4 regions of the Streptomyces sp. NPDC001536 genome follow, and region 1 is predicted to be linked to each of the others. Evidence: riboswitches for the same ligand, from Rfam matches in the RefSeq annotation. Region 1 holds a riboswitch; each other region holds the start of a gene.

Region 1 (5,891 bases):
ACTCGTCGACGAGGACATGCCGGAAGCGGCGGTGATAGTGCTCGGCGACATCCGGGAAGGCGCGCAGCAGATTGACCGTCGTCATGATCAGGTCGTCGAAGTCGAGCGCGTTGGCCTCCCGCAACCGCGACTGGTACATCGCGTAGGCCTGGGCGAGGGTCTTCTCGAAGCCGTCGGTGGCCTGGGCGGCGAAGTCCTCCTCGTCGATCAGCTCGTTCTTGAGGTTGCTGATCTTGGCGCTGAAGGACTTGGGCGGGAAGCGCTTGGGGTCGAGGTCGAGGTCTCGGCAGACCAGGGCCATCAGACGCTTGGAGTCGGCCGCGTCGTAGATCGAGAACGACGACGTGAAGCCGAGCTTCTTGGATTCCCTGCGCAGGATCCGCACGCACGCGCTGTGGAACGTCATCACCCACATCGCGTTCGCGCGCGGGCCGACGAGCTGCTCGACGCGCTCCTTCATCTCGCCCGCGGCCTTGTTGGTGAAGGTGATCGCGAGGATCTGGCCCGGATGGACATTCCGCTCGGCCAGCAGGTAGGCGATGCGGTGGGTGAGCACCCGCGTCTTGCCGGAGCCGGCGCCGGCCACGATGAGCAGCGGGGTGTCGGAGTGGACGACGGCCGCGCGCTGGTTCTCGTTGAGCCCATCGATGAGCGCGGCCGCGTCCAGGACCGGGCGCGGGGCGCCGTCGCGGTAGTACGCGTCCCTGTCCGGCGGCACGTCGAACCTGCCGCCGAACAGATCGTCCGGAACGGGTTCCGGTACGTGCTCGTCCTCGGGCGGTGGCGGGGGCTCTTCCTCGCGGCCCGTAGGGGCTTGGAGGTCCGCCAGGAAGCTGTCGTCAAAGAGGCTGCTCATCGCTCTCCGAGTCTAGGGCTCCCCACTGACACCCCGCCGCCGCCCTGAGAACATGGGCACTTTTCAGCGGCGGCTTCAGAAGCCGAGGATCTTCCAGACCTGGCCGCCGGGCGTCTTCCCACCCTCCATCACCGTCCCGTCACGGTCCGCGATCGACCAGGCGGAGACATAGACCTTGCCGTCGTACGGGTCGACGGCCACGCCCGCCGGGAAGGGCACCTTCACGTTCGTCCGCTTGCCGTGCGAGACCTTGGTCACCACACCCTGGAAGAGCTGGCTGACGTAGAGATCGCCACTGCTGTTGAAGGCGATACCGCTGATCGAGCCGAAGCCCGACTTCCAGCCGAGGATCTTGCCGGTCCAGGGGTCCACCTTCCACACGCGCGCGGTGGGCTTCTGGGCCTCGCCGTTCAGCTCGCCGACGTAGAGGTAGCCGTCGGGGCCGAGCGCCAGGGACGTGGGAACCGACTGGTTCCTGTCGTGGTCCGGGAAGACCGTGAAGGGCTTGGCCTTGCCGTGCGGCGAGACGACGACCAGGTCGTTCCCGGCCGCGTCCGCGACGATCTTGCGGCCGTCGGGGAGGGCGAGGACGGCGTACGGGTTGGACTCGACGGACGCCTTGTGCGGGTTGTGCTTGAGTTCCACGGCGGTGATGTCGGCGGCGATCCTCGCCTTGCCGTGGCTGATCTTCAGGAGCTTGCCGAGTTTGTTCCAGGGCGGTGTCGTGGGCACTCCGGCCTCCGGCGGGGCGAAGGTCTCCACCCCCCAGAGCTCGCCGTGGAGGGCGGAGACGCCGTCCACGCCGGTCGCGAAGCCGCCGTCGGGGGCGGCGCCCGAGGGCAGGCCCTGCACCACCCGGTAGTGCTTCCACGCGCCCCCGTCCCAGTAGATCTCGGTGACGGCGGAGGAGAGACCCACACAGGTCTCGCCCTCGGGGCCCTCGCCGAGGCACTTCTTGCCGCCGCGGCCGGCCTCGGCGACGTACAGATGTCCGCTGTCGTACGAGAGCTGGCGCGGGTTGTCGAGACCGGTCGCGATCACGCGGACGACCGGCTTGCCTGCCCCCTGTCCCCCGGAGGCGGTCGCGGGGGCGATGCCCGCGGTGGCGGCGAGTGCGACGCCGGTGGCGATGACCAATGGTGTGCGGTTCCTCATTGCCGTATCCCCCTCACCTCGCCGCGGCATCCGACCACGGCTCGGCAGGAAGCTAGCGGCCGGAAGCGGGCGGACGTCGCCACTCCGCCAAAAATACGTACAACTCGTGGCAGATCACTCCGTATTCACCACCGCGAGCGATGCCCTGACCTAAGGTCACGAAAATGTATCGGGCCTATCGGACATCAACCTTCACAGGGGCCACACGCGTTGGCTACCGTGCCGGAAGGCCGTACGACCCCCACCGGCGAACCTCGCCGGGCCGCGCGGCCTCCGCCGAATCCGGAGCGCCGCCGCGCACCCGGAACCGGGGACCCACCGAACTTGGGGTGAATCGGCCGACTCCCGTACAGGGAACGGCCGTAGGGCAACCCTTCCGAACCACCCGCCCGAACCCGACAGCTAACTCGGTAGGCGGAGCACGGAAGGAGTCGCCACCCTTGGCGTCGCACCGCAAGTCGCCTCCCCCGGGTACGCGCGTAGCCGGCATACGCACGCCCGCTCTCGCCACGGCCGCCCTCACCTCCGTGGCCCTGCTCTCCCAGACGGCCACCGCCGCTCCCTCGACCGATGACAAGCCGAGCATCGAAGAGGTCGAGAAGAAGGTCGACGACCTCTACCGCCAGGCGGAGTCGGCGACCGAGAAGTACAACTCGGCCAAGGAGAAGACCTCCAAGCAGCGCAAGGAGGTCGACACCCTCCTCGACGACGTCGCCCAGCGCACCCAGAAGCTCAACGAGGCCCGCGAGGAGCTCGGTTCCTTCGCCGCGGCCCAGTACCGCACCGGCGCCTCCGCGCCCGACACCGCGACCTTCCTGCTCGCCGACTCCCCGCAGGACTACTTCGACCAGACGCAGCTGATGGGCCGTATGACGTCCCGTCAGAAGGACGCGGTCGACGACTACGTCACCGAGCAGTCCGCGACGATGAAGAAGCGCCAGGAGGCCACCGACAGCCTCGCGACGCTCTCCGAGTCGCAGAGCGATCTGAAGACCGCCAAGGCGACCGTCCAGCGCAAGCTGTCCGCCGCGCGCGAGCTGCTGTCCCAGCTGACCGCCGAGGAGAAGGCGCGTCTCGCGGCGATCGAGAAGCAGAAGCAGGAGGAGGCCGCCCGCAAGGCCGCCGAACTGGCGAAGCAGCAGGCGGCCGAGCAGAAGGCGGCGGAGGAAGCGGCCGCGGCAGAGGAGTCGGCGAGCAGCTCGTCGTCCTCCTCCGAGGCCTCGGACGCCTCGTACGCCACGAAGGCCGACAAGGCCCTCGCCTTCGCCCGCTCACAGGTCGGCAAGCCCTACGTCTGGGGCGCCACCGGCCCCGACTCCTACGACTGCTCCGGCCTCACCCAGGCCGCCTGGAACGCCGCCGGCATCTCCCTGCCGCGCACCACCTACGACCAGGTGAACGCCGGCACCACGGTCACCCTCGCCAACGCCAGGCCCGGCGACCTCGTCTTCTTCTACGACGACGTCACCCACGTCGGCATCTACATCGGCAACGGCAAGATGATCCACGCGCCGAAGCCGGGGGCGTACGTGCGCGAGGAGTCCATCTACTACGACGGTGAGTCGGCGATCCACAGCGTCGTACGGCCCGCCTGACCTACGGCGGGGTGGCCCTGGCGTCAGTGACCTCCCCGGTTCTCGACACAGGGCCCCTCGCCGGGCTGGGGCTCGGCGTAGACGCCGTGCACCTCCCCGCTCAGCTCGTCCTTCGTCACCCGTCCGGAGACGCACACGACTCCCGTGTAGACGGCGTAGTACCCGTTCCCGACGGAGACCCCGTGCTTCTCACCGCACCCGACCCGCTCCAGCGCCGCCTCGACCCGCTCATCGCTGAAGCGGCCGAACTCCCCCGACCCGCCCTCCTTCCGGACCTTCGCCAGCTCCGCGAGGATCAGCTCGGCCGACGCCTGCCCACTGGCCTGCTGCGCCGCGCTCAAGGACGCCTGCATGCGGTAGGCGTGGTTGTCGGCGTAGTTGGGGGGAGCGTCCACGGGCCCGTCCTCGCTCCCGCCGGCCGTGTTCGAGGCGGAAGGCGAGGGGGAGGAAGGCAGGGCGGTGGGCGTCGCAGTGGACTGGGCGCACTTCGGCGGGGGCGGATAGGACTGGGTCGCGGTGGCCGACGGCGCGGCACCTGCCTCGTGGGCTCTTTGACTTCCGCACGCGGTGAGAGCGACCGCCACGAGGGCGAGGGCGACTGATCGTCTGAGGGCCATGCGCAGAGTCTTTCGCCCGACGACAGGGGCTGTCATGAGCGGAACTACTCAGGTGATGGGCAGATCCGTCTGGGCGTCGGGCGGCGAACGCCCAGGTGGGTGGGTTCCGGTGTGATCCGGCGTGGGACACGCACCCGTCCACCCCAGCAGCGCCTCTTCCGTGCCCGCGCCCGCGCGCATTCGGGGGCGCCCGCTCGCGCGCCCCGCCCTCAAGCCGGGGCGCGCTCCTTAGCATCGGCCCATGTCCGGCGCCTCTCCCCGCTCCCCTCGCTCCCCCCTCAGCGCCTGGCGGGCCCAGCGGCCGCCCGCCGCCGGGGCCGCCGTGATGGCGACCGGCATCGTGTCCGTGGGGCTGCATCTGGCCGACCACGAGACCCTGTCGCGGATCGCGCTCGCGCTGGCCGGCGTCGGGTGGGTGGCGTTGGCCGCCGACTTCGGCGCACGGCTGCTGTGGGACCGGGCGAGGTGGGTGGCGGAGGCCGAGACGCCGGGCGCGCTGACCGCCGTAGCGGCTACGGCGGTGCTCGGTACCCGCCTCTCGGCGCTCGGCTGGCAGCGGCTCGCCGAGGGTCTGCTGGCGCTCGCCGCGCTGTTGTGGCCGGTGCTGATCGTGCTGGTCGTGGCGCACTGGACGCGGCGGATGCCGGGCGCGGTGTTCCTGGCCTGCGTCGCCACGCAGGGTCTCGCGGTGCTCGGCGCCACGCTCGCCTCGGCCGAGTCGACGGCGTGGCTCGCCCACGCCGCGCTCGTGCTCTTCTGGCTCGGCCTCGTGCTCTACGGCCTCGCCCTGGCCCACTTCGACCCGCGGCAGGTGACCGCGGGCGCCGGGGACCACTGGGTGGCCGGCGGGGCGCTCGCCATCTCGGCGCTCGCCGGGTCGAAGCTCGTCGCGGCCGACAGCGCGCCGCTGTACCTGTGGAACGACGACGACAGCGGCGTCCTGCGTGCCGTGACGGTCGCGCTGCTCGTGCTCGACCTGGCCTGGTACGTCGTCCTGCTCGTCGCGGAGGCGCTGTGGCCCCGGCCGCGCTACGACGTGCGGCGCTGGGCGACCGTCTTCCCGATGGGCATGACAGCGGCGGCGACGCTGTCCGTCGCCGCCGCCCTCGACGTGTCCTGGCTCAGGACACCCGGTCAGGTGCTGCTGTGGATCGCGGTGGCGGCATGGGTCGCCGTCGCCGCGGGTGCCGTCGCGTCGGCGCGCGCCGGCCTCACCTCGCTCAGGTCCACAGCACCGCGATGAAGATGTCCGCGACGGTCAGCGCGCCCACCAGCCCGAACAGCCCCTTCTCCACCTTTTCGTCGTCCCGCTTCACATAGACGAGGCCGAGGATCACCACCAGCAGGGCCAGCTTGATGCCGATCTTGACGTTGTTGACGGACTGGTCGTCCGCCTGGTTGAGGCCGACCAGGATCACCCCGGTGACCAGCATGGTGAGCGCGCCGTGCAGCATCGCCGGGACGAAGCGGGCGGTGCCCTGACCCATGGCCTTCATCTGGGTGAGGAAGCCGCCGAGCAACGAGGCGATGCCGATGATGTGCAGACCCACGAAGAAGTGGATGAGTACGTCCATGAGGCCGGAGCCTAATCAGGGGCACTTGAGCCGCCCTACACCGCCCTGTCTCTTCCGGCACGATCCCGCATATATGTGATCTTGCATATATGCG
Region 2 (5,891 bases), on a different contig from region 1:
GGCCGGCGTCTTGACGGTGACCGGGTTCCAGTCGTTGGAGGGGAAGTAGGTGTCGCTGCCGGTGTAGAACTCGTTCCACGCCCGCTTGGCGAGCGTGGCATCGTCCTGGTGGTGCGCCGCGTAGGCGGTGATCCGGGAGTGGGCGGCGGGCAGCGCCGACTTCCAGGTGGAACCGGTGAGTTGGCGCTTCTGGGCGTCCGTGCCGTTGTAGTACCGCGCGTAGTTCAGCCACGCGGTACGGAACTCGGGCTCCTCGTCGCCGAACAGCGACACGAGTTCGCTGTTGGTCTCGACGAGCCCGAAGACGGCGCTCAGATGCGACACGCTCACGGCCGTGCTGGTGGTGACGGCGAACCTGCCGGTGTCCGCGTCGAGCAGCCCCGTCCCGGTGAAGAACCCGTTCGGCTGGGCGGCGATCGTCCGCACCGAGTTGACCAGCTTGGCCTTCGCCTTCGCGGCGTTCGGGCCCTGCCGCTCCCACTCGGTGAGCCAGGCCGCCGAGATGCCGCCCCAGTCGGTGCCGAAGCCGACCGACAGCGCGTGCCGGTCGCCGGGCGTGTAGCCGTCGGTGCGGACCTTGCGCTGCGGGTCGACCTCCAGGAACGTCAGTTCCACGTCGACGAGTTCGCTCAGCAGGTCGCCGGTGCGCTCGTCGCCGGTGAGGAAGTAGTAGAAGCGGCGGTTGGCGGCCGTGGAGATACGGACCTGCTTGGCGCTGTCGGCCCAGTGCTGCACGCCGTGCCGGGTGCCGAGACCCGCCCACTTGCCGAGGTGGTAGACGTCGACCTCGCCGGTGTGCCGGGTCATGGCCTCCGCGAACCGGAAGACCTCGGCGGAGCCGGTGCGCAGGAAGTGGTACCAGAGCCAGAGGTCGGTGCCCAACTCCGAGTTGTCCCAGGCGAATCCGCCGACGTCGTAGCGCCAGACGTGCCGGTCGTTGTCGTAGGTGTGCTGGACGTCGCCGTAGTCCAGGAAGCCGTACCAGCGGTGCTGCTCGCGCTGGCCGACGTAGTAGGCGAACAGCGCGTCCAGGCGATCCTCGACGGCCGACCGGGCCTTGTCGGAACGGTCGACGGGCGCCCAGTCCCCGAACACCCCGGCGGAGTGCAGCCGTTGGGGGGTGGCGGTCAGGAGCGGCGGGGTCGCGGTGGCGGTGGCCTGGGCGGCGAGGACTGCGGCGGAAGGTGTCTTCTCCGTTGCCCAGAAGGTCAGTTCACTGGTCCGCGCGATGCCGTACGGCGTGCCGAAGCCGGGCTCGTAGTCCTCGTACGTGATCTCCAGACCGCCGTCGGACTGCTTCTCGTACGTGCCCTGCCCCAGGCCGTCGTGGTAGAAGCGCAGGTCGAGCGGCTGTGCCTCGGGCGAGTACAGCCACACGGTGGCCTCGGCGGCCTCCCCCGCGGCCCCGCGTACGTCGAGCTGGGCGGGGTGCCGCTGCCAGAAGTCCCTGAGGCCGAAGGAGAGTCCGCCGCTCGCGCCGCCGACGTAGCCGAGGCCGCCGGCGCGCCGACCGGCCGCCGCGTGGATCCAGCCGTAGCCCGCCTTGGTGCGCTTGCGGACGGTGTAGCCGTCGGCGTTGGGCTGGGTGAGGGTGTAGTCGCCCCAGGTCGGGATGTAGGCGAGACGGCTGGAGACGCGGGTGTCCCAGGTCGAGGTGTCCGGCAGTCGCGAGCCGGCGATCTGGGCGCTTCGCACCGCCGCGCCGGGGTCGCGGCGGAGCCCGGTGATGCCCTGGACGGCCTCGCTGAACAGTCCGCCGTCGGAGTCGGCGAAGCGTATGTGCCGGTCGTAGGGCTCGTCGCTCAGCGGCACGGTGAAGCGGACGCCGAGGCCGCGCAGGAAGTCCCCCTGGTCGGAGCCGGGCTTCTGCTCGCCGTCCCAGACGAAGGTGTGCACGAGGCGGAAGGACTCGCCACCGGCGAAGAAGGAGAAGCGCAGGGTGTACGGCAACCAGCCGCGGCCGCCGCTGCGGTGCCTGCCCTCGACGCGGACCACGGCCCGGACCGGACCGTCCTGCTCGACCTCGACCTTCTCGACCCGGCCGAGGAAGCGCGAGACGTCCGCCCCCTCCCGCACGGACTCCTGTCGCAGGGCGACCAGCTTCCCGTCCCGCGCGATCTCGGCCGACCCGCGCCGCACACTGCGTACGACGGTGTCGGAGCCCTTGGCGCCGAACACGGCCGTGATCACACCGGTCGACACCTCGACCCGGCCCCCGGTACGGGTGACGGTGACCTTCTGCTCGGGCGCGGCCGGGCTGCCCGCCGCGAGCTTGTAGGCGGAGGCCTTCGGGGCGCCGGGGGCGATCGCGTGCGCGGTCCACTTCACCGAGCCGTCGGGCCAGTGACCGGTGACCCAGCTCTGGACGGGGACGTCGTCGCCGGCGGCGGTCGTCAGCCGGAAGTCCTGCTCCGGCCGGTACGTCCCGCGCGCCCACGGCACGCCCCAGGTGGTACCGGCGTGGACCTCGGGCGTCGAGCCCTCCAGCCAGTGGAGTTCGGTGTCGTCCGCGTCGGCCGCTGCGGCGGTGCGGGACAGGGCCCAGGAGAACTGGGTCGCGGCGGCCGCGGTTGCGGCGCCTTTGATGACGGTGCGTCGGTCGACGCCGGGCACGGGGACCTCCGGATGATGCGGACAGAAAGCGCTTGCATCGCTACGGAGATCACTGTGTCCCCACCCTCCCCTCACTGTCGACGCTTTGGACAGCCGTGCCACAAGAACGCAACACGGTGATCATGAACCCGCAAGACCGGACAGCGAAGACACCGAAGGCCGGACCCGGGGATCGGGATCCGGCCTTCGGTGGCACAGAGGGAGGGCGGCGTCAGCTGACGGAGACGCCCTTCGCGCGGAGGTAGGCGACCGGGTCCACGTCCGAGCCGTAGTCCGGCGTGGTGCGGATCTCGAAGTGGAGGTGCGGGCCGGTCACATTGCCGGTCGCGCCGGAGAGGCCGACCTGCTGGCCCTCGGTGACGGTCTGGCCGGAGGACACCGAGAGCGAGGAGAGGTGGGCGTACTGGGCGTAGTAGCCGTCGGCGAGCTTGATGACGACCTGGTTGCCGTACGCGCCGCCCCAGCCGGCCGAGACGACCGTGCCCGCGCCGACGGCCTTGAGCGAGGTACCGGTCGGGACGACGAAGTCGACACCCGTGTGGTAGCCGCTGGACCACATGCTGCCGGACATCCGGTACGGGGTGCCGACGGTGGCGCCGGCCACGGGGAGAGTGAAGCCGCCGGCGCTGGCCGTCTCGCTGCTCTGCGTCGCCGCCGTCGTGTTCGACGAGGACGACTTGGAGGACTCGGTGGAGGCGGACGAGTCGGACGAAGAGGACTTCTGCTTCTCCGCCGACTTCTGCTTCTCCGCCGGCTGCTCCGCGCTCGCGGACTTCTCCGTGCTCGCCGCGGCCTTCTTGCCGATGGTGAGCTTCAGACCGGGGTGGATCAGCGACGGGTCGGAGCCGACGGCCTCACGGTTGTCCGAGTAGAGCTTCTTCCAGCCGCCGGTGACGTTCTGCTCGTCGGCGATCTTCGAGAGATAGTCACCGGACCGCACCGAATAGGTGCGCACGGTCGCGGTGTTCGCGGCGCTCTTCTTCTCCGCGGCCTTCTTCTCGGTGGCCGTCTTCTCGGCGACCGGAAGGGACTGGACGGCCTTTTCCGAAACGGACTGCGGGGTGGCCGCGTGGGCGCCTGCGGCACCCATCAGCGGGAGGGCGAGTGCGGCGCCACCCGTGCCGGCGACGGCGATCGAACGAGTGAGGCGCTGGGCCTTCGGACGGCGGTGCTTACCCTTCGCGGGCATGGCGAATTCCTCTCCGGCGCCTACGAGGTGAGCTGTCGGGTTCGGGCTGGAGATGCCCGGCCGCACCGAAATGCGACTTAACCCCTAGCCGTTCCGGAGACCGGAACAGGCGGTTGTACCTGTGGGTCCCCCGCTCCTGCCGTTCACGGGTGAGTTGTGCGGTCCCCGGGCGGCGGCAGGATTGGGCGTCCGTCCGGATTGATGGCGAACGTAAGCGAGCAAGACGCAAAGGGACAAGCGAGAGGTTCCACCTGAATGCGTTCCTCTTGATCCGCTGTGAGAATTACCGGTCACCCTGCGTGAATTACGCACGCCTCCCGCCATGCAAAACCCCAGGAAAAGAACGGGAATTACGTGAACATGACGGGCGACGCACGGTCACGGCTATGACGCTCCTCACGTGGCACATTCACAGCGTCCTTTATTCCAGAGCGAGTTGGAATGAAGGATGAGGAACGCGCCAATTCGGACAGACGACTCAGATGCGGCGCAGCCGGAGAACTGCCGCATCCAGGTCGCCGCGCAATCCGACGTGAAGTCCGTGATGCAGCAATACAGCACCCCTGTGAACTTCGCCCGTTTCGAGGCATTCGTACGACGCTGTCGGGTCGAGCCCGCGCAGCCGCAGCGCCGGTACGGGCTCGCCGTAGCTCTGCGCCTGGAGCCAGGCGAGGACGACGGTCTCGTCCCCGAGGACGTACTGGACGGCGCTGAGCCCGCCCCGCGGCGGCCGCAGCCGGTGGAGGTCACCGCGCTGCACCACGGGCCGGATCCCCTTGTAGAGATCCACCCACTGGCGGGCCTCGGCGAGCTCCGCCTCGCTCCACCGCGTGAGGTCGCCGCCCACGCCGAGCACCCCGGCCATGGCGCTGACGAACCGGAAGCGCAGCGAGCTGACCCGGCCGTTGAGCATGGCGTTCGGGCTGTCGGTCACCCAGGCGGCCATCACGCGCGCGGGGTGGATCTGACCGAAGCCGTGCTGGATGGCGAGCCGGTCCAGCGGGTCGGTGTTGTCGGAGGTCCACACCTGGTCCGTACGGCTCATGACCCCGAGGTCGATCCGGCCGCCCCCGCCCGAGCAGGACTCGAAGGCGACGCCCGGGTGGGCGGCGCGCAGCCGGTCCAACAGGGCGTAGAAGGCGTGCACATGGTCGATCCAGAGCCGCTGCGGGTAGGGGTCGCCGGGCCAGCCCGCGTCGGTGAAGCTGCGGTTGAAGTCCCACTTCACATAGTCGATCGGGGCGCTGGTCAGGAGCGCGTCGAGGTGACCCCAGAGGTACTCCTGGACGTCCTCGCGCGCGAGGTTCAGTACGAGCTGATTACGGAACTCCGTCCGCTTTCGTCCAGGTTGGTACTGCACCCAGTCCGGGTGCGCCCGGTACAGCTCGCTGTCCGCGTTGACCATCTCGGGCTCGACCCAGATGCCGAACTGCATGCCGAGCTCGTGCACGTGGTCGGCGAGGGGCTTCAGGCCGCCCGGGAAGCGGTCGCGGTTGGGCGTCCAGTCGCCGAGGCCCGCGCGATCGCTGGTGCGGGCGCCGAACCAGCCGTCGTCGACCACGAACAGCTCGACGCCGATCGCCGCGGCCCGCCGGGCGAGGGCGCCCTGCTGCTCCTCGGAGATGTCGAACTCGGTGGCCTCCCAGGAGTTGAACAGCACGGGCCGGTCCTGGTCGGCGCCCGGGATGACGTACGCCCGCTGGTAGGCGTGCCAGGCCCGGCTCGCCCCGCCGAAGCCGCCGTCGCTCCACAGGCCGGCGAAGACGGGCGTGGTGAAGGACTCCCCCGCCGCCAGCCGCAGCAGGCCCGACTCGTCGTGCCCGACCCCGCCGGTGATCTGCACGCGCGCGTCGGAGAGTTGGGCCACGGCGATGCGCCAGGAGCCGGACCAGCCGAGGGCGCAGCCGTAGACCTCGCCGCGCTCCTCGGTGGCGTCCGTGTCCAGCGCCACCCACGGCAGGTACTGGTGCCCGGTGTGCCCGCGGCGGCTGCCGATGACCTTCTCGCCGTAGGTGAGCGGCGCGCTGGTCAGCCGGGACTCGGCGGCCCAGCGGCCGTGCAGATGGGACAGCCGCCAGTCCTCGCGGTC
Region 3 (5,891 bases), on a different contig from region 1:
TTCATGCACCTCGAGTACCAGGATCCGGACCGGGACATCTCCCTCTACATCAACTCCCCCGGCGGCTCCTTCAGCGCGATGTCGGCGATCTACGACACGATGCGGTTCGTCAGCTGTGACGTGGAGACGATCTGCCTGGGACAGGCCGGCTCGTCCGCCGCGGTGCTGCTGGCGGCGGGGACCCCGGGCAAGCGGTTCGCGCTGCCCGGCGCGCGCGTGGTGATCCACCAGCCGTCCCTGCCCCAGCCGGTGGAGGGACAGGCCAGCGATCTGGCCATTCAGGCCGAGGAGTTGGCGCGCGTCCGGTTCCGCCTGGAGGAGATGCTCGTACGTCACACCGGGCGCACCCACGAGCAAGTCACCGCGGACATCGAGCGGGACAAGATCCTGGACGCCCAAGAAGCCGTGGAGTACGGCCTGGTGGACCGGATCGTCCCCAGCCGCAAGGCCTCGCGCACCGCGCCCGGCGCCCGGTGAGCGGGCGATGCTGCCACCGGAGCTGCCTCCGCTGCCCGCTCTGACGCGCGCCGAGGGCGAACTGATCGACCGTTATCTCGAGGTGGTCGACCTGCTCGGCCGTATCAACCCGGCGCACCACGGTGACACCTACCGCGGACTGCGGGCCGCCCAGGCGCTGGTGGCGAAGGCGGCCGAGCTGCGCGACGCGCTGGCGACCATGCATCAGCGCGACGAGACCGAGGTGCACGCCATGACCCTGGCGCGGGCGCTGCGGGTGCTCGACGGCGAGCGGCGCACGGCCCGGGTCACGGTGCCGCCGCACTCCGACAGTTGACGTGACGGCGACCGGCCCGGCGCGCCCGACCGCGTGGCGAGGCGTCCGGACCGGCGTTGAAACGCACCAAACGGTGTACCCCCGTTTGGAGTAGACGCCCCTCCTTTGACAGGGCCGTCGAGGTTGCGCAACGCGCGTAGCCCGACTCCGGAATGAGTACCTCCGTCGCTGGTCCGAGGGTCCTCGACCCTGTCGACGCTCCCTCGAACAGTCGAGTGTCCACCCGAACGGGTGAGTGGTGAGTAACACCACAAATCCCCGATTCCATTGGGTTTTTCGGCGTGGAGTACGTGAAGATCCCTGTCTGACGACAAGACCCCGCCACAACGGCGGGGCGATCCGGGCGGACGCCGAGTCCTGCCGCCGCACGGATGACCGGTCGACAGGAGTGGATCGGCAGGAGTGGAGGACCCAAGCACGACGGGTCGCCGGAACGGCTGTCAACAGCCGTCCCGAGCAGCCCTTGGGGTGAAGCCGCAGTATGCGGCCGGGCAACTTCGCCAGCCCGAATCCGACAGGTCATCCTTCACAGGCGGCTGACGAAGGGTTGCGCATGTCTGCGCTCAATCGTGTCCCGTCGCTCATGGCCCGGGCCGGTACGGCCTCGGCTCTCACCATCGCCGCAGTGGGCGGCTCTCTCGTGGTCCCGGGCGTCGCATCCGACGCCGAGGCCGCGACACCGGCGACGAAGGCACTTCAGGTCGCTGCCTCCAAAAAGGGCTCCCCTTACAAGTGGGGCGCCGCGGGGCCGCACCGGTTCGACTGCTCAGGGCTCACGCTCTACTCGTTCAAGAAGGCCGGCAAAAGCCTGCCTCGTACGGCGGCCCAGCAGTACAACAAGACCCGCCATATCTCCGCGGGGAACCGCAAGGCCGGAGACCTCGTGTTCTTCCACTCCGGCTCCAGCGTGTACCACGTCGGCATCTATGCCGGGAAGGGGAAGATCTGGCACTCCCCGAAGAGCGGGGAGGTCGTGAAGCTGCAGAAGATCTGGACCAAGAGCGTCTGGTACGGCCGGGTCAAGTGACCCACCCCGCGGGGATGTCGGCGACCTGACCCGCCGTCACCCTCGCAGCCGGCCGTGACGCCCTGAGAGGCGCCTCCGTTCTCGGAGGCGCCTCTCTACGGCTCCTGCTGCCCCGCCGCGGAGAGCGGCTCCGCCGGTACCGTCCACGGGAGTTCGATGGAGACGGTCTTGCCGCCCTCGCGGGTGGGCCGGACTCTCAGCTTGCCGCCGCACTCCGCGGTCAGCCAGCGGATGATGACCATGCCGCGGCCGTTGTCCTGCTGGACGGCGGCCGGCAGCCGTTTGGGGAATCGCGGATGACTGTCGGTGACCCCGATGCGCAGTTGTTCGTCACGGTCGAGCTGGATGTCCACCGTGAAGGTGGGTGACTGTCCGAAGGTGTGCTGTACGGCGTTGGTGGCGAGTTCGGAGACGATGAGCCGGATCGTCTCGGCCGCTTCCGTGTCCGCCGGCAGACCCCATTCCGCCAGGGTGCCGATGACGTACGTGCGGGCCGCGGAGACCGAGGCGGGATCGCTCGGCAGAGTGACGGATGCTTCCAGATGGTCTGCCATGGCGACGTCGTCCCTTTCCCACGGGACCGCAGTCCGACACGGAGCGGATGGTTCGAGTACGGTCCCGGACTGGTGCTTCATCGCCAGACTGCCATTACCCGGCCGGTCACGGTGCCGATCCACCAAGATATGCATATATCTGTCGCTCGAAGCGGTGAACTCTCCGACGGAAGACCGTATTTGGGCGGCTCGGAAGGAGTAAGGAGTAGCCCATGCAGCACGGTCCCGCGGTACGCCGCCGGAAACTGGGCGCCGAACTGCGTGCGTTGCGCACCGGTGCGGGGCTCACCAGTGGTGAGGCGGCCCGGCTGGTGGGCTGGCACCAGTCGAAGGTGAGCCGGATCGAGACCGGCGCCAGCGGGGTGAAACCGGCCGACGTGCGGTTACTGCTGGACGCCTACGCGGTGCACGATACCCAACTACGGGAGTTGCTCCTGGTGTTGGCGGGCTCCGACGAGGGCGGCGGACGGCACCACTGGTGGCACCAGTACCGCGGGGTACTGCCACCGACGTATCGCGACTTCATCAGTCTGGAGTCCCAGGCCAGTGCGATGCGCACGCTGGAGACCTCCGTGGTGCCCGGGCTGTTGCAGACGCCGGAGTACGCGCGCGCGGTGACCCGGGCCGCGGTGAACGGGCTCGGCACGGAGCCGGACGAGCGGCTCGACGCGCTGGTGGAGGTCCGGCTGGCCAGGCAGGACGTGCTGCGGGCCGAACCGCCGCTGAGGCTGAGCGCGGTGCTGGACGAGGCGGTGCTGCGCCGGGACATCGGCGGGCCCGACGTCATGGCGCGACAGCTGCGGCGGCTCATCGAGGCGGCCCGGCTGCCCCAGGTCAGGATTCAGGTGCTGCCGTTCGCCGCGGGGGCCCACATCGGCATCACGGGGCCTTTCGTAATCTTCTCATTTTCGAGCACATCTGATCTGGACGTGGTTGTTCTCGACCACTTGACGAGTAGCCTCTACCTCGAGCGGAAAGAAGACCTCCAGGCCTATAGCGAGGCCTTCAACGCCCTTCAGATCCACGCCCTTTCGCCCGAGGACTCGTTGGATTACATCGCCGGGATAGGTGACGGCGCGTAAGGAGGCACCATGTCCGCAATGCCTCGGAACGTACCTTCCAGTACCGATCTGCACCCTGTGCGGTGGCTGCGCAGCAGCTACAGCACAGGCGCCAACAACTGTGTCGAGACGGCTCGGCCGCGCACCGGTCCAGGGACCGGACTGCTCGCCGTGCGCGACTCCAAGAACCCGTCCGGACCCGCGCTGCTCTTCTCCCCCGGGAGCTGGGCGGAGTTCACGGCCGCGTTCTGACCCCTTCCGCCCCGAGCACGGCCGTGTCACGCCGACTCATGGTCGTGTCTCACCGATCACACGTACAGCGCGTTCGATCTGCGCCTCGGAGAGGTCCGCGCGGGCGGTCAGCCTGAGCCGTGAGATGCCGTCGGGCACGGAAGGGGGACGGAAGCAGCCCACGGCCAGACCCGCGGTACGGCAGTCCGCCGCCCACTGCACGGCCTCCTCCGGGGACGGCGCGCGCACGGAGACGACCGCGGCGTCCGGGCGTACCGCCTCGTGACCCGCGGCGGTCAGCCGTGCGTGCAGTTCGGCGGCCACCTCGCGGGCCCGCGACGCGCGCGCGGGCTCGCGGCGCAGCAGCCGCAGTGCCGCGAGGGCCGCTCCCGCCGCCGCGGGGGCGAGCCCGGTGTCGAAGATGAAGGTCCGGGCCGCGTTCACCAGGTGGTCGATCACCCGGGCGGGACCGAGGACGGCGCCGCCCTGGCTGCCGAGCGACTTGGACAGCGTGACCGTCACGACGACGTCGTCGGCGCCCGCGAGTCCCGCCGCGTGCGGGGCGCCGCGGCCGCCGTCGCCGAGCACGCCGAGGCCGTGGGCGTCGTCGACCAGCAGCCCCGCGCCACGCTCCCGGCATGCCTCGGCGAGCGCGGCCAGGGGGGCGGCGTCGCCGTCCACCGAGAAGACGGTGTCGGAGACGACGACCGCGGGGCCCCCGTGCGTCTGGAGCGCCTTGCGCACGGCCTCGGGATCGGCGTGGCCGACGACCTGTGTCGTGGCGCGCGCCAGCCGGCAGCCGTCGATCAGCGAGGCGTGGTTGCCGGCGTCGGAGACGATCAGTGAGCCGTGCGGGGCCAGCGCGGTGACCGCGGCGAGATTGGCCGCGTAGCCGGAGGAGAAGACGAGGGCCGCCTCGAAACCGCAGTATTCGGCCAGCTCGACTTCCAGCTGACTGTGGAGCTCGGTGGTGCCGGTGACGAGTCGAGATCCGGTGGAGCCTCCGCCCCAGGTCCGGGCGGCCCGCGCGGCGCCCTCGGTGACCTCGGGGTGGCGGGCCAGACCCAGGTAGTCGTTGCTCGCCAGGTCCAGGAGCGGGGAGTCGGCGGGGCGGGGCCGCAGGGTGCGTACGAGTCCGGCGCGCCGGCGCAGCAGCGCCTGCTCGTCGATCCAGCCGAACGCCATGGGTCCTCCGAGGGTTTTGTAGGCAGCGAACAGACACTAGTGGGACGAGCAGCCACCCACTGTGTGGCAATACCCACACAGTGAATGGCCGCTGTTGTACGAACTCTCCTTGGCCCAAGACGGCTCCTTAGGACAGGATCAGTTTTCATGGACCTGCTGAACACGCTGGTGGACAAGGGGCTTCGGCGCGAGCTGCCGACCCGCGAGGAAGCACTCGCCGTCCTCGCCACCTCCGACGACGACCTGCTCGATGTGGTGGCCGCGGCCGGGAAGGTGCGCCGGCACTGGTTCGGCCGACGGGTGAAACTGAACTACCTCGTCAACCTCAAGTCCGGCTTGTGTCCCGAGGACTGCTCCTACTGCTCGCAGCGCCTCGGCTCGACGGCCGGGATCCTGAAGTACACGTGGCTCAAACCGGACGAGGCCTCCAAGGCCGCCGCGGCCGGACTCGCGGGCGGTGCCAAGCGGGTCTGTCTGGTGGCGAGCGGCCGCGGGCCGACGGACCGGGACGTGGACCGGGTCGCGGGCACGATCAAGGCGATCAAGGACCAGAACGAAGGCGTCGAGGTGTGCGCCTGCCTCGGTCTGCTCTCCGACGGCCAGGCCGAGCGGCTGCGCGAGGCGGGCGCCGACGCCTACAACCACAACCTCAACACGTCCGAGGCGACGTACGGCGAGATCACGACCACGCACACCTACGCCGACCGCGTGGACACCGTGCAGAAGGCGCACGCGGCCGGTCTGTCGGCGTGCTCGGGTCTCATCGCCGGTATGGGTGAGTCGGACGAGGACCTCATCGACGTGGTCTTCTCGCTGCGCGAGCTGGACCCGGACTCGGTGCCGGTCAACTTCCTGATCCCCTTCGAGGGCACTCCGCTGGCCAAGGAGTGGAACCTCACCCCGCAGCGCTGTCTGCGCATCCTGGCCATGGTCCGGTTCGTGTGCCCGGACGTCGAGGTGCGCATCGCGGGCGGCCGCGAGGTCCATCTGCGCAGCATGCAGCCCCTCGCCCTGAACCTGGCCAACTCGATCTTCCTCGG
Region 4 (5,891 bases), on a different contig from region 1:
TCCTGGTCGTCCTCGCCGCCGCGGACCGGGACCCGGAGCGGTTCGCCGATCCCGACGTCCTCGACCTCTCCCGGCGCGACAACCAGCACCTCGGGTACGGCCACGGCATCCACTACTGCCTCGGCGCCCCGCTCGCCCGCCTGGAGGGCCAGACCGCGCTCGCCACGCTCCTCACCCGGCTCCCGGACCTCCGACTCGCGGCGGATTCAGTCGATTTGAGGTGGCGTGGGGGGCTCATCATGCGTGGACTGCGTACCCTGCCGGTCGAGTTCACACCCACCAACCGAGCGCGGTGACCGGCTTCACATCTGCGGGCGGGCCGCCAGGTGACCCCGCCAATCGGCTTCACGCCGATTCCGTGCGCGGCTTCGCGCCAACTGGTCCATCCGCGCAGCTCCTTGTAAACGTGACATGCTCTCAACTCTGTGATCTTCACGTGATCTGCGCGGCATTAACTTGTGACAAGTGATCGACTGCCGATACGTTCACGCATCAGCGCGGCGACTGTCTCCACCCGTCGCGCCGGTCACTGTTGTCTCGCGAAAGGCCTCCGCATGCTCACCGGGAACGGTCGTCACCGTCGCCCCCGCCAGGCTCCGGCACTCCTCGTCGCGGCCGGTGTGACCGGCTCCGCCATCGCGATTCCGCTCCTCGGTGCCACGGGCGCGAGCGCGGCGGACGGGAACACCTGGGATCAGGTCGCCAAGTGCGAGACCGACGGTTCCTGGAGTGCGAACAACGGTGACGGCTACTACGGCGGGCTCAAGCTGTCCCAGGAGAACTGGGAGAAGTACGGCGGCCTCGACTACGCCACGAGCCCCGACCTCGCCAGCCGCAACCAGCAGATAGCCGTCGCCGAGAAGGTCCTCGCGGACCAGGGTGTCGGCGTCTGGGGCACCTGCGGGCTGCTCAACGGGCTGAGCAAGGACTCGGCCTCGGACGACGTCGACACCGGCGTCGCGAACGGCACCCCCTCGGCATCCGAAGAGTCGGATTCATCTGAGTCGTCCGATTCGTCTGTCTCGTCCGGGCTGTCCAACTCCTCCGGATCGTCCGACTCGTCGACCGGATCCTCCGCCGACCCGACCCCCTCGCCCTCGGCCTCCACCGAAGCGGACAACTCCGCCAAGTCGGGCAACTCCGACTCCGGTGCCGAGAGTACGCAGCCGTCCGACAGCCCCTCCACGGCACCGGCAAACGGTGTCGAATCGGACAACTCCTGGCAGGAAGGCGGCTCTTCGGCTCTCGTCGACACCGGAGCCCTCTCCGCCGCCAAGGAGAGCACCGGCCGCCACCGCGGCGCGAGCGCCGACGAGGGCTCGTACACCGTCCGCGCCGGCGACACGCTCGCCTCCATCGCCGACTCCCTTGACGTCGACGGCGGATGGCGCCGGCTCTACTCCGAGAACAAGCAGGTCATCGGCGCCGACCCGAGCAGCATCGAGCCCGGTCAGACCCTCGTACTCGGTAGCGAATAGGGCGAAAAACCCAGGAGAATCCCGGGAGTTCGCGCCACACTTCGCATCAAATGTCCGGTTTGGTGAAAGTGTGGGATGAGTCTCAGAAGCCCTGATCGTCTTTGAAATTCCCCGGATTCCCTGTCTACGGTCAACACCGCTCGTCACCACGAGCCCCGGCTGCCGCAACGCCGAATCCTGCCAGCGGCCGTACGGGAACAGTCGTCGCGTCAAGCGCCGTAGGCAGGAGCGGGGGACCCAAGGTAAGTGCCGGGCCCAGCAGTTCACGCTGGACCGGCTCGGGGTGAAGCCGCGCAGCAGGCCGAAAGGCCCAGATGCGCGGCCGGGCAACTCAACCGGCCCGAACCCGACAGCTCACCTCGCAGGCGTCGGTGAGGGGATCCACCATGCTGTTTTCCGGCAAGGGCAAGCACCGCCGTCCGTCCAAGGCCACCCGCGCCGCCGCGCTCGCCGGCGTCACCGGTGTCGCCATAGCCGCCCCGCTGATGGCGGCCGGCAACGCCTCCGCCGCCACCGCCTCCGAGTGGGACGCCGTCGCCCAGTGCGAGTCGGGCGGCAACTGGTCCATCAACACCGGCAACGGCTACTACGGCGGTCTCCAGTTCTCCGCCTCCACCTGGGCCGCGTACGGCGGCACGGCGTACGCCGCGCAGGCCAACCAGGCCACCAAGGCGCAGCAGATCGAGATCGCCGAGAAGGTCCTCGCGGGCCAGGGCAAGGGTGCCTGGCCGTCCTGCGGCGTCGGCCTGTCCAACGCCAGCTACAACGGCGGCGGCTCGTCGAGCAGCGGCTCCTCCAGCAGCGACAGCGGCTCCAGCACCCGCTCCTCCGAGCAGCAGGCCTCGCGCTCCGCCGAGCGCCCGGCCGCCAAGAAGACCGTCACCACCCCGACCGGCCAGAAGGTCAAGAAGGGCGACGGCGAGTACAAGGTCGTCAAGGGTGACACCCTCAGCTCCATCGCCGAGGAGCACGACGTCAAGGGCGGCTGGCAGAAGCTGTTCAAGCTGAACAAGGACATCGTCAGCGACGCCGACTTCATCTACCCGGGTCAGCAGCTGCACCTCAAGTAAGACCCAGCTGAACCACAGCGCCCTCACATCCGTGGTCCTCATACTGAAGGCCTCGTGAGGGTCCCCCCGTCCCCACGGGCTCCCCGCTCCGGTGCGTGTTCCCCCGTACGCACCGGGGCGGGGCTTTTTGCGCGCCCCATCTCGCGCGCCCCCGATTTCGGCCCGGTTTCCGAAACCGTCTTTGTTCCGTTCGGAAACAATTTACTCTCGGTTCTGTCCACGGGGCGGTCCACGCGGTGGCCGATCGCCCGGAGCCGGTTAGGCTCGTCTCGCAGAACACACCGCGGTCCCGGCGGACCGTGTCACATCCCAAGAAGGAGATGCTCGTGCCGTCCATCGACGTCGTCGTAGCCCGGGAAATCCTGGACTCCCGAGGCAACCCCACGGTCGAGGTCGAGGTCGGCCTCGACGACGGCAGCACGGGTCGTGCCGCCGTTCCGTCCGGCGCCTCCACGGGTGCCTTCGAGGCCATCGAGCTGCGTGACGGTGACCCCAACCGCTACCTGGGCAAGGGTGTCGAGAAGGCCGTCCTCGCCGTCATCGAGCAGATCGGCCCGGAGCTCGTCGGCTACGACGCCACCGAGCAGCGCCTGATCGACCAGGCCATGTTCGACCTGGACGCCACCGACAACAAGGGCTCCCTCGGCGCCAACGCCATCCTCGGCGTCTCCCTCGCCGTCGCCCACGCCGCCTCCGAGGCCAGCGACCTCCCGCTCTTCCGCTACCTGGGCGGCCCGAACGCGCACCTGCTGCCCGTTCCGATGATGAACATCCTGAACGGCGGCTCGCACGCCGACTCCAACGTGGACATCCAGGAGTTCATGATCGCCCCGATCGGCGCGGAGTCCTTCTCCGAGGCGCTGCGCTGGGGCGCCGAGGTCTACCACACCCTCAAGAAGGTGCTGAAGACCAAGGGCCTGTCCACCGGCCTCGGCGACGAGGGCGGCTTCGCCCCGAACCTGGAGTCCAACCGCGCCGCCCTCGACCTCATCGTCGAGGCCATCAAGCAGGCCGGTTACGTCCCCGGTGAGCAGATCGCGCTCGCGCTCGACGTCGCCGCGTCCGAGTTCTACAAGGACGGCAAGTACGAGTTCGAGGGCAAGTCCCGCTCGGCCGCCGAGATGACCGAGTACTACGAGGAGCTCGTCTCGTCGTACCCGCTGGTCTCCATCGAGGACCCGCTGTTCGAGGACGACTGGGCCGGCTGGAAGGTCATCACCGACAAGCTGGGCGACAAGGTCCAGATCGTCGGCGACGACCTCTTCGTCACCAACCCGGAGCGTCTGGCCCGCGGCATCGAGGAGGGCTCCGCCAACGCCCTGCTCGTCAAGGTCAACCAGATCGGCTCGCTGACCGAGACCCTGGACGCCGTCGAGATGGCCCAGCGCAACGGCTTCAAGTGCATGATGTCCCACCGCTCCGGCGAGACCGAGGACGTCACCATCGCCGACCTCGCCGTCGCGGTGAACTGCGGCCAGATCAAGACCGGCGCCCCGGCCCGCTCGGACCGCGTCGCCAAGTACAACCAGCTCCTGCGCATCGAGGAGATCCTCGACGACGCCGCGGTCTACGCCGGCCGCAGCGCCTTCCCGCGCTTCAAGGGCTGAGCTTCCCGCACGTCCGCTCTGCGGACCATCGGCACAGCAAGGGCTGACCCACACCGGGCTAAGGCTTAGCCAGTCGTACGTACGTCCCTGTACGCGGTCCCGTACCGTGTGCGGGGACGTACGCGCGTGTGTGGAAGGAGAGGCTGGGGCATGGCCGTCAAGGACCGGGACCGTTTCTCCACCGCGACCAGGATCAAGCTGCTCGGTGAGCAGACCGCGGCCCGGGTCTACCGCTCCCAGACCAAACGGCAGGCCCGCCGCTCCCGACTGACCGGCCGGGCGGCCCTGCTCGCGCTGGTCCTGTGCTCGCTGATCGTCGCGCTCGCCTACCCGATAAGGCAGTACGTCTCCCAGCGCGCCGAGATCGCGGACCTCCAGCGCCAGCAGGAGCAGGCCCGCCAGCGGGTCGAGCACCTGCGGGACCAGAAGGCACGCTGGCAGGACGACGCGTACGCCGAGCAGCAGATCCGCGAGCGGCTCCACTATGTGCTGCCGGGGGAGACGGGGTTCATCGTCGTCGACCCGGGCGCGGCGCGGCAGTCGCGCGCCGAACTGGGGGCGGCCGACCGCCCCTGGTACTCCAACGTCTGGGACGGGGTCGACAAGTCCGACGCCTCCGACCAGTGAACCGACCTTTTCCGCAGTCAGACAGCAGAGAGACTTTCGTACGGCATGGAAACGCCCCCGCCGACCACTGAGCGCACCGAGCCCACCGACGCCGACGTCGAGGCCTTCAAGCAGCAGCTCGGGCGTCCGCCGCGCGGCCTGCGCGCGATCGCGCACCGCTGTCCGTGCGGCCAGCCGGACGTGGTGGAGACGGCCCCCCGGCTCCCCGACGGCACGCCCTTCCCGACGACGTACTACCTGACGTGCCCGCGCGCCGCCTCGGCGATCGGCACGCTGGAGGCGAACGGCGTCATGAAGGAGATGACGGAGCGGCTCCAGAGCGACCCGGAGCTCGCCGCCGCCTACCGCGCGGCGCACGAGGACTACATCGCGCGCCGCGACGCCATCGAGGTCCTGGAGGGCTTCCCGAGCGCGGGCGGCATGCCGGACCGGGTGAAGTGCCTGCACGTGCTCGTGGGGCACTCGCTGGCCGCGGGGCCCGGGGTGAACCCGCTGGGCGACGAGGCGATCGAGATGCTGCCCGAGTGGTGGCGCAAGGGCCCGTGCGTGCAGCCGCTGGTGGCTCCCGACCCGGCGGACGAGCACCCTGGCGAGGAGGGCGTGGTCGTCGACCCCGCCGAGGCCCGCAGCGGCTCCTTCGCCGAGGCCCCGCCGGTCCCCGAGGGCTTCAGCCGGGTCGCCGCCGTCGACTGCGGTACGAACTCGATCCGTCTGCTCGTCGCGGACGTCAACCCCGCCACCGGTGAGCTGCTGGAGCTGGACCGGCGGATGACGATCGTGCGGCTCGGCCAGGACGTGGACCGGACCGGCCGGCTGGCCCCGGAGGCGCTGGAGCGGACGTTCGCGGCCTGCCGGGTGTACGCGGACGTGATCCGTGAACTGGGCGCCGCCAAGGTGCGGTTCGTCGCCACCTCCGCCTCGCGGGACGCCTCGAACCGGGACGAGTTCGTCCAGGGCGTCGTCGGCATCCTCGGTGTCGAGCCCGAGGTCATCTCCGGCGAGCGGGAGGCGGAGTTCTCCTTCACGGGCGCCACCAAGGAGCTGAGCGGCCGTGACGGGTTCGCCGAGCCCTATCTCGTCGTGGACATCGGCGGCGGCTCGACGGAGTT

Evidence for each region. Region 1 has a riboswitch for cyclic di-AMP ahead of ACFY0U_RS24455 (NlpC/P60 family protein). Riboswitches for the same ligand answer to the same signal wherever they lie in the genome.
Region 2: another riboswitch for cyclic di-AMP. It lies ahead of ACFY0U_RS18700 (peptidoglycan DD-metalloendopeptidase family protein); the one in region 1 lies ahead of ACFY0U_RS24455 (NlpC/P60 family protein).
Region 3: another riboswitch for cyclic di-AMP. It lies ahead of ACFY0U_RS32130 (C40 family peptidase); the one in region 1 lies ahead of ACFY0U_RS24455 (NlpC/P60 family protein).
Region 4: another riboswitch for cyclic di-AMP. It lies ahead of ACFY0U_RS13030 (transglycosylase family protein); the one in region 1 lies ahead of ACFY0U_RS24455 (NlpC/P60 family protein).

Annotation. Positions count from the first base shown of each region.
Region 1 is NZ_JBIAVQ010000009.1:90,722-96,612, reverse strand. It holds gene pcrA (DNA helicase PcrA) at 1-856, opposite strand, end outside; gene ACFY0U_RS24460 (ScyD/ScyE family protein) at 932-2,011, opposite strand; cyclic di-AMP (ydaO/yuaA leader) riboswitch at 2,276-2,443, shown strand; gene ACFY0U_RS24455 (NlpC/P60 family protein) at 2,452-3,606, shown strand; gene ACFY0U_RS24450 (hypothetical protein) at 3,630-4,001, opposite strand; gene ACFY0U_RS24445 (tellurite resistance/C4-dicarboxylate transporter family protein) at 4,465-5,466, shown strand; gene ACFY0U_RS24440 (hypothetical protein) at 5,444-5,797, opposite strand.
Region 2 is NZ_JBIAVQ010000006.1:172,857-178,747, forward strand. It holds gene ACFY0U_RS18695 (Tat pathway signal sequence domain protein) at 1-2,613, opposite strand, end outside; gene ACFY0U_RS18700 (peptidoglycan DD-metalloendopeptidase family protein) at 2,825-3,802, opposite strand; cyclic di-AMP (ydaO/yuaA leader) riboswitch at 3,807-3,990, opposite strand; gene ACFY0U_RS18705 (alpha-galactosidase) at 4,281-5,891, opposite strand, start outside.
Region 3 is NZ_JBIAVQ010000013.1:229,919-235,809, forward strand. It holds gene ACFY0U_RS32120 (ATP-dependent Clp protease proteolytic subunit) at 1-477, shown strand, start outside; gene ACFY0U_RS32125 (hypothetical protein) at 485-793, shown strand; cyclic di-AMP (ydaO/yuaA leader) riboswitch at 1,132-1,343, shown strand; gene ACFY0U_RS32130 (C40 family peptidase) at 1,347-1,820, shown strand; gene ACFY0U_RS32135 (ATP-binding protein) at 1,916-2,374, opposite strand; gene ACFY0U_RS32140 (helix-turn-helix domain-containing protein) at 2,587-3,456, shown strand; gene ACFY0U_RS32145 (DUF397 domain-containing protein) at 3,466-3,687, shown strand; gene ACFY0U_RS32150 (8-amino-7-oxononanoate synthase) at 3,724-4,851, opposite strand; gene bioB (biotin synthase BioB) at 4,999-5,891, shown strand, end outside.
Region 4 is NZ_JBIAVQ010000004.1:32,648-38,538, reverse strand. It holds gene ACFY0U_RS13040 (cytochrome P450) at 1-296, shown strand, start outside; gene ACFY0U_RS13035 (transglycosylase family protein) at 555-1,478, shown strand; cyclic di-AMP (ydaO/yuaA leader) riboswitch at 1,683-1,861, shown strand; gene ACFY0U_RS13030 (transglycosylase family protein) at 1,865-2,548, shown strand; gene eno (phosphopyruvate hydratase) at 2,869-4,155, shown strand; gene ACFY0U_RS13020 (septum formation initiator family protein) at 4,306-4,782, shown strand; partial or broken gene ACFY0U_RS13015 (DUF501 domain-containing protein) at 4,828-5,232, shown strand; gene ACFY0U_RS13010 (exopolyphosphatase) at 5,488-5,891, shown strand, end outside.